3 regions of the Blautia sp. BCRC 81119 genome follow, and region 2 is predicted to be linked to each of the others. Evidence: predicted binding sites of a transcription regulator. Region 2 holds the regulator's gene; each other region holds the start of a gene.

Region 1 (2,273 bases), on a different contig from region 2:
GATGCAATACGCTGTGCTTCAGCGCATCTGGATTTCATAGTAGTGAGATCCAGGTAGTGTGTGATATGGGACTGGGATGTTACGAAGTGTCCCGGAATCATTTTAAGCTGTATGCGGTTGTCAGTGCGTGCATAAATTTTTATGATGTTGTCCTGATCCATAATAAAAACCTCCTGTCGTGATCGTGTTTTACGTGGTTGTTCAGGAGAATTATCCTGAAGGATTACGAAACAGATTTATTTAACCGAATGCGGATTGCAAATATCCGATTAGCTGTGCATATTATACCATTAATTTCAAAAAAATGAAATAATATAATGCAAAATATATAAAAAATATTCAAAAAATCAAGCGTATTTGTTAAAAAATATCCAATATCATGAAAACTTTGACAATAGGATCATTACTATAGAGTGAAAGTACTTGTGAGTACGTAGTAAATTGGAAAGAGAGTGTCATATGTATTATTGCGTATAAAAAAGAGGAGGAGAATCCCTAAGGATCCTCCCCCTGTGAGAGTGAGTCAATATCAGCCTTCAATAGATACATATTTATCAGCTTCAATCTCTTCAGCTGCTTTTTTCGGAATAGAAAGTCTCAGAACACCGTTCTCAAATTTTGCATGGACATCTTCGTTTTTTACACCATTACCAACATAGAAGCTTCTGCTTGTGCTGCCGGCATAACGTTCACGGCGGATATAATTGCCTTTCTTGTCTTCCTCGTCTTTGTCAAGACCCTTGGCAGCGGAGATGGTAAGATAACCATCCTTCAGCTGTACCTGTACTTCATCTTTCTTAAATCCTGGAAGATCTACATCCAGCTCATAGCCTTTATCTGTTTCACGTACATCAGTTTTCATGATATTTTTTGCATGTTTGCCATAAAGAGGGTTCTTTCCGCTAAAGAAATTATCTCTGAATCCAAAATCATCCATCCACTCATCAAATAAGTTTTCTCCAAATACACTCGGGAACATCATAAGTCATTTCTCCTTTCAAATTGAAAAGCCGTTCCGGTGGATCAAGAAATCCAACTGTTGCCGGTATATAGTTACCACTTCGGGTTATTCCGCAGTGGTGATCGTTTGGTTTTATTCTGAACATCTGGAAGTTCTTTTTTATCTTCTCCTTTGTTCTATATGTAATATAACACATGTTGTTAGCAAAGTCAATAGGTGAGTGCTAAAAAATTGTGAAGAATTTGTGTTCCGTAAAATGAAAAAACTAATTTCCACCTTTAGCCCTTTATGCTCTCATATTAAAAAGCGAATCGGACAAGGACTGAAAATCTTATGCAGATTGAACATTCTGCAATGTTATAATAACTTTAAAGCATAGAAAAAACCAAAAAAATCAATATAATAAGGCATATAGACAAAATGTATTAAAAAAATTTTTCGTACATTCTTCTGAGTTGAACAGACGATAGAAAGACAGTATTCATGAGTATGCAGGTAAAGCAAAATGTAAATGAAAAAGTACAGGAGGAGAGAATAATGCAGAAAAAATATGCAGATTTTAAGCTTGGGGTACCGGATTATGTAACAGTGGAAACAGAAGCGGAGAGACTTGTGTGCCAGGGAGGGCAGACGACAGTAGCTGCCGGTGCAACTACTGTGGAATTTCAGGACGCAGGTGAACATGAGGATATATTTGTCACATCCGAGGATGCAGTGAGATGTGTGAAGCTGAGATGGAACTATAAGATCCCGAAATCAGCCAGATTTCTGGGAGATGCCTGGGAACGTACCTATGGTGATGCGGAATGGCATGGAATGAGCGGAAACCGTTATCTGCCATGGTATTTTCTGGCGAAGCTTTCTGAGAAGGTTCTCTGCTTTGGCGTAAAGGTCCGTCCTTCTGCTATGTGCTGTTGGCAGGTGGATACCAAAGGAATTACTTTGTTTCTGGATGTTCGCTGCGGAAATACAGGAGTACAGCTGAAAGGAAGAAAGCTGTGTGCCGCACAGATCGTCTGCATGGAAGCAGAAGGAGCAGATACTTTTGAAACTGCACAGAAATTCTGTGAAAAAATGTGTGCAGATCCGATCTTCCCAGAGTTTCCGGTATATGGAAGCAATAACTGGTACTATGCTTACGGTGACAGCTCCGAAGAGGAGATCTTAAGTGATACCGATTATATCCTGAAACTGACCGAAGGTGTAAAAAATCCTCCGTTCATGGTCATTGATGACTGTTGGCAGGAACATCACCGCTTGGATGAATACAACGGTGGACCATGGACAAAAGGCAATGACAGATTTCCGGATA
Region 2 (2,273 bases):
TCGACCAGCATGACCAGCTGAATGAAAAATTTATAAACGGCCAGTATGGATGTATGTTTATGTATACCGGTGTGTTGAGTACTTTTCAGAATGCAGGCGTGTATGGAAAAGATAAGATCCATATGGCACCATTTCCGGAATTTGACGAGAAGGTGACCAATATCGCAACCTGGCAGTATGTACTGAATAAAAATTCTGATCATAAAGAAGCAGCTCTGAAGTTCCTTCAGTATGTGTCCGGATATGAGGCCAGTAAAAATTACGGACAGCTGATAAAAATGTGTCCGGCAAGACTGGATGTGATCGAGGATAAGAATTTTGATCTGGATGGCATTGAAATGATCCGGCAATATCTGAAAGATTATAAGCTGAAAGCAAGACCACTGTGTGCCGATTCCATAGAAGCCGTTTCGTCCATGGGAACGGAATTTCAGAAATATATGCTGGGACAGAAAACAGAAGCGGAATTTTTTGCCGGGGCACAGAACTGCATAGACCAGTATTACAAAAAAGCATCGTACTGATGCTTTTTTTGTTTTGAAAAAATAAGAACTTTTTTTCAAAACATATTGACAAATATTTTACATGGTGATATCTTAAAGACTGTAGATGTTAGCACTCCACTAAAATGAGTGCTAACAGATGTAAAAAAAGAATCAACATCCGTCAGGAAAGAATAAAAAGGAAAGGAGATGGATTCATGGAAGAGGTGTTGAATGAGCGCAAGCAAAAAATCTTAAAAGCAATCATCAAGACCTATATGGAAACCGGAGAACCGGTTGGTTCCAGGACCATTTCCAAGTATGCGGATCTCAATGTCAGTTCCGCAACGATCCGAAATGAAATGTCAGACCTGACAGATATGGGCTATATCGTCCAGCCTCATACCTCAGCAGGAAGGATTCCTTCAGATAAGGGCTACAGACTTTACGTCAATGAGTTGATGAAGGAGAAGGAAGCGGAGGTCGCAGAGCTGCGAGATCTGATCATTGAGAAGACAGATAAGATGGATAAGGTGCTTAAGAAGGTTGCGAAGGTTCTTGCTTCCAATACCAACTATGCTACCATGGTTTCCGTTCCGCAGTACAGCGGCAACAAGGTCAAGTTCATCCAGCTGTCGAGGATGAGCGAGCTTCAGCTTGTGGCAGTGGTTGTCAGTGACAACAACACAGTCCGGAACCAGATCATCAATCTGGATGAGGAAATGGACGACCAGACGATCCTGAAACTGAATCTTCTTCTTAACACCAATCTCAATGGGATTCCAATCCAGGATATCAACCTTGGGATGATCGCCAGACTGAAGGAACAGGCAGGCAGCCACAGCGGTGTGGTGGCAACGGTTCTGGATGCAGTGGCAGCCACCATTCATGTGGAAGAGGAAGATATGGAGATCTATACTTCAGGTGCAACTAACATTTTCAAGTATCCGGAGCTTGCCGATAAAGAGAAGGCAACGGAGCTGATCTCCGCATTTGAGGAGAAGCATGAACTTGCCGATCTTGTAAAAGAACAGATGTCAGATGGAGAGAATACAGGAATTCAGGTTTACATCGGTGATGAGATGCCAATCCAGACCATGAAGGACTGCAGCATTGTAACTGCCAGATATGAACTGGGAGACGGAATGTACGGAACCATCGGGATCATCGGTCCCAAACGAATGGATTATGAGAATGTAGTGGACAGTCTGAAGGAACTGAAGAATCATCTGGATGACGTTTTGAAAAAGAAGAAAACTTAGAAAGGCGGTAGAAAAAAAGTGTCGGAGGAAACAAAGAAAACATCCGAAGAGCAGGAAGCGGAGAAGGAAATCCCCGTAACTGACGGAGATCAGGAAGAAGAAAACCTGACACCGGAGGGAGAAGATCTGCCGGAGGAAGAAAATAATACTCCAGGCGAAGAAGCTGCCTCAGAGGATAAAAAAGAAGAAAAATCAAAAACTTCCTTCTTCGGAAAGAAGAAAAAAGATAAATCTGAGCAGAAGGTGGAGGAACTTACCGATCGCCTGAAGCGTACCATGGCTGAATTTGATAATTTCCGTAAAAGAACGGAAAAAGAAAAATCCAGCATGTACATCATCGGAGCAAAAGAAATCGTTGAAAAGATCCTGCCGGTTGTGGATAACTTCGAAAGAGGTCTTGCACAGGCACAGGAAGGCGATGCTTTTGCAGATGGAATGAAAATGATCTACAAGCAGCTTACCACAACACTGGATGAGCTTGGTGTGAAGCCGATCGAAGCAGTGGGAAAGGAATTCAACCCGGATTTCC
Region 3 (2,273 bases), on a different contig from region 2:
GTCATCACAGGTCTGATCAAGGCCAATATGCCGTCCAGGATCGCATTTTCCGTATCCTCCGGTGTGGATTCCAGGACGATCCTGGATATGAACGGTGCCGAGAAGCTTCTTGGCAAGGGCGATATGCTGTTTTATCCTCAGGGATATCAGAAGCCGGCCAGACTGCAGGGCGCTTTTGTTTCCGATGAGGAGGTCAGTGCAGTCGTAGAATATGTTTCTGACAAAAATCAGGGTGCTGTTTATGATACCTCCATCGAGAAGCAGGTCAATACAGCCGGTGTCCCGGGAGGAGCCGGCGGCGGTGACAGAGATGTCTATTTTACAGAAGCCGGTAAATTTATCATTGAGAAGGAAAAGGCCTCCATCGGTATGCTCCAGCGTATGTTCAAGATCGGATTTAACCGTGCGGCAAGGATCATGGATCAGCTTTGTGACGCAGGAGTGGTAGGTCCGGAGGAAGGAACCAAGCCAAGGAAGGTTTTGATGTCAGCAGAAGAATTTGAGAATTATCTGGAGGAGAACGGCGGATGAAAATAAGTATCCTGACAGTAGGGAAGATCAAGGAAAAATATCTGCGGGATGCCATTGCGGAGTATTCCAAGCGCCTCGGGCGTTACTGCAAGCTGGAGATCATAGAAGTGTCCGACGAAAAAACACCGGATAATGCCAGCGAAACAGTAGAAGATGCCATTCGGAACAAGGAAGGGGAGCGTCTTCTTAAATATATCCGGGATGATGCGTTTGTGATCACTCTGGAGATCGGAGGCGAACAGCTGACCTCTGAGAACTTCGCACGGAAGATCAACGAGCTGGGAATACGTGGGACCAGCCATATCCAGTTTGTGATCGGCGGCTCTATCGGTCTTGGAAAAGAAGTACTGAAGAGATCAGACTATGCTTTAAGCTTTTCGAAGATGACATTTCCTCATCAGCTGATGCGTGTGATCCTTCTGGAACAGATCTACCGCAGTTATCGTATCATCAGCGGAGAGCCCTATCATAAATAATATCATACTACATATCTGCAAATATCTTGACAATTTTCGGATATGTAGTATGATAAAAAAAGAGTAGCACTCAAAGCTCAAGAGTGCTAATAATCACAGAAAGAAGGAAATGAATATGGCATTAAAACCAGTTGCAGACAGAGTTATCGTAAAATATTTTGAGACAGAAGACAAAACCGCATCCGGCATCGTACTTCCGGACAGCTCCAAGGAGAAAACCCAGCAGGCAGAGGTTATCGCAGTAGGTGGCGGTAAGGTCGTAGACGGTAAAGAAGTACCGGTACAGGTAAAGCCGGGCGACCGTGTGATCTACGGAAAATACACAGGAACCGAGATCAAATATGAGGGTGAGAAATATCTGGTGATCAACGCAGATGATATCATTGCTATCGTAAAAGACTGATGAAGAATTTTTATCGTAATTTTCTGAAATTATGCTCCATGCTGGTGTTGCAGAATGTAGTGACCTTAAGTGTCAATCTTGCTGACAACATTATGCTTGGAGCCTTCAGCGAAACTGCATTATCCGGTGTGACTACCGTAAACCAGGTACAGTTCGTCTTTCAGCAGCTGCTTATGGCTCTGGGAGACGGACTTGTCATATTCGGAAGTCAGTACTGGGGAAAGAAAGAGACAGAGCCGGTAAGGAAGATCGGTGCCTGGGCCATGCGCACAGGCTTTTTTATTGCCCTTGTGCTGTTTATCCTGGCCAGTCTTTTTCCAACACAGCTGCTGGGGCTTTTTACAACAGACCAGGCGATTATTGAAGCCGGTCTTTCCTATCTGGCGATCATCCGGTTTACTTACTTTTTCTTTGCAGTGACGCAGATCCTGCTTGCTACACTGCGCTGTGTGGAAATTGCAGGGGTTGCCTTCGGGCTTTCGGTAATGACTTAAGTGTAGTAATGGTAGGAATGTCCTATCAGATGCCGACAAACGGTGGTATCATCCGGGGAAGCGGAAGCATCGCTTATTCCATGAAGGTGGACCTGATCAGTACCTGGGGGATCGTGATCCTTCTGTCCATGTTTATGGCATTTGTGGTTAAGGCATCTCCGGCAGTGGTGGTATGCTGCCTGAATGCAGATCAGATCTTTAAATGCGTGCCTGCATTTTTGAAGTGCAATTACGGACACTGGATCAAAAATATGACGAATTAAGGAAATATATATATAGCAGAGGCAAGATACAGAAAATTTATCTTGACGCCTGTGTGATCTGTATGTAGAATAAATACAAGCTTTAACGAAATGCAGTAAAAAAATC

What was found. Region 2 encodes HrcA, which represses chaperone genes, less so after heat shock. Its sites were predicted from a motif close to TGTTAGCACTCNNNNNNNNNGAGTGCTAACA; they were not measured.
Region 1: the regulator HrcA is predicted to act here: its motif matches at 1,160-1,190, upstream of DMI82_RS05055 (Hsp20/alpha crystallin family protein).
Region 3: the regulator HrcA is predicted to act here: its motif matches at 1,069-1,099, upstream of groES (co-chaperone GroES).

Annotation. Positions count from the first base shown of each region.
Region 1 is NZ_QJHD01000006.1:40,728-43,000, forward strand. It holds gene DMI82_RS05050 (hypothetical protein) at 1-161, opposite strand, end outside; gene DMI82_RS05055 (Hsp20/alpha crystallin family protein) at 530-982, opposite strand; gene DMI82_RS05060 (glycoside hydrolase family 36 protein) at 1,499-2,273, shown strand, end outside.
Region 2 is NZ_QJHD01000004.1:65,652-67,924, reverse strand. It holds gene DMI82_RS03510 (ABC transporter substrate-binding protein) at 1-524, shown strand, start outside; gene hrcA (heat-inducible transcriptional repressor HrcA) at 701-1,744, shown strand; gene grpE (nucleotide exchange factor GrpE) at 1,763-2,273, shown strand, end outside.
Region 3 is NZ_QJHD01000002.1:163,922-166,194, forward strand. It holds gene DMI82_RS01800 (FtsK/SpoIIIE family DNA translocase) at 1-531, shown strand, start outside; gene rlmH (23S rRNA (pseudouridine(1915)-N(3))-methyltransferase RlmH) at 528-1,007, shown strand; gene groES (co-chaperone GroES) at 1,123-1,410, shown strand; gene DMI82_RS01815 (MATE family efflux transporter) at 1,410-1,904, shown strand; gene DMI82_RS20515 (hypothetical protein) at 1,934-2,167, shown strand.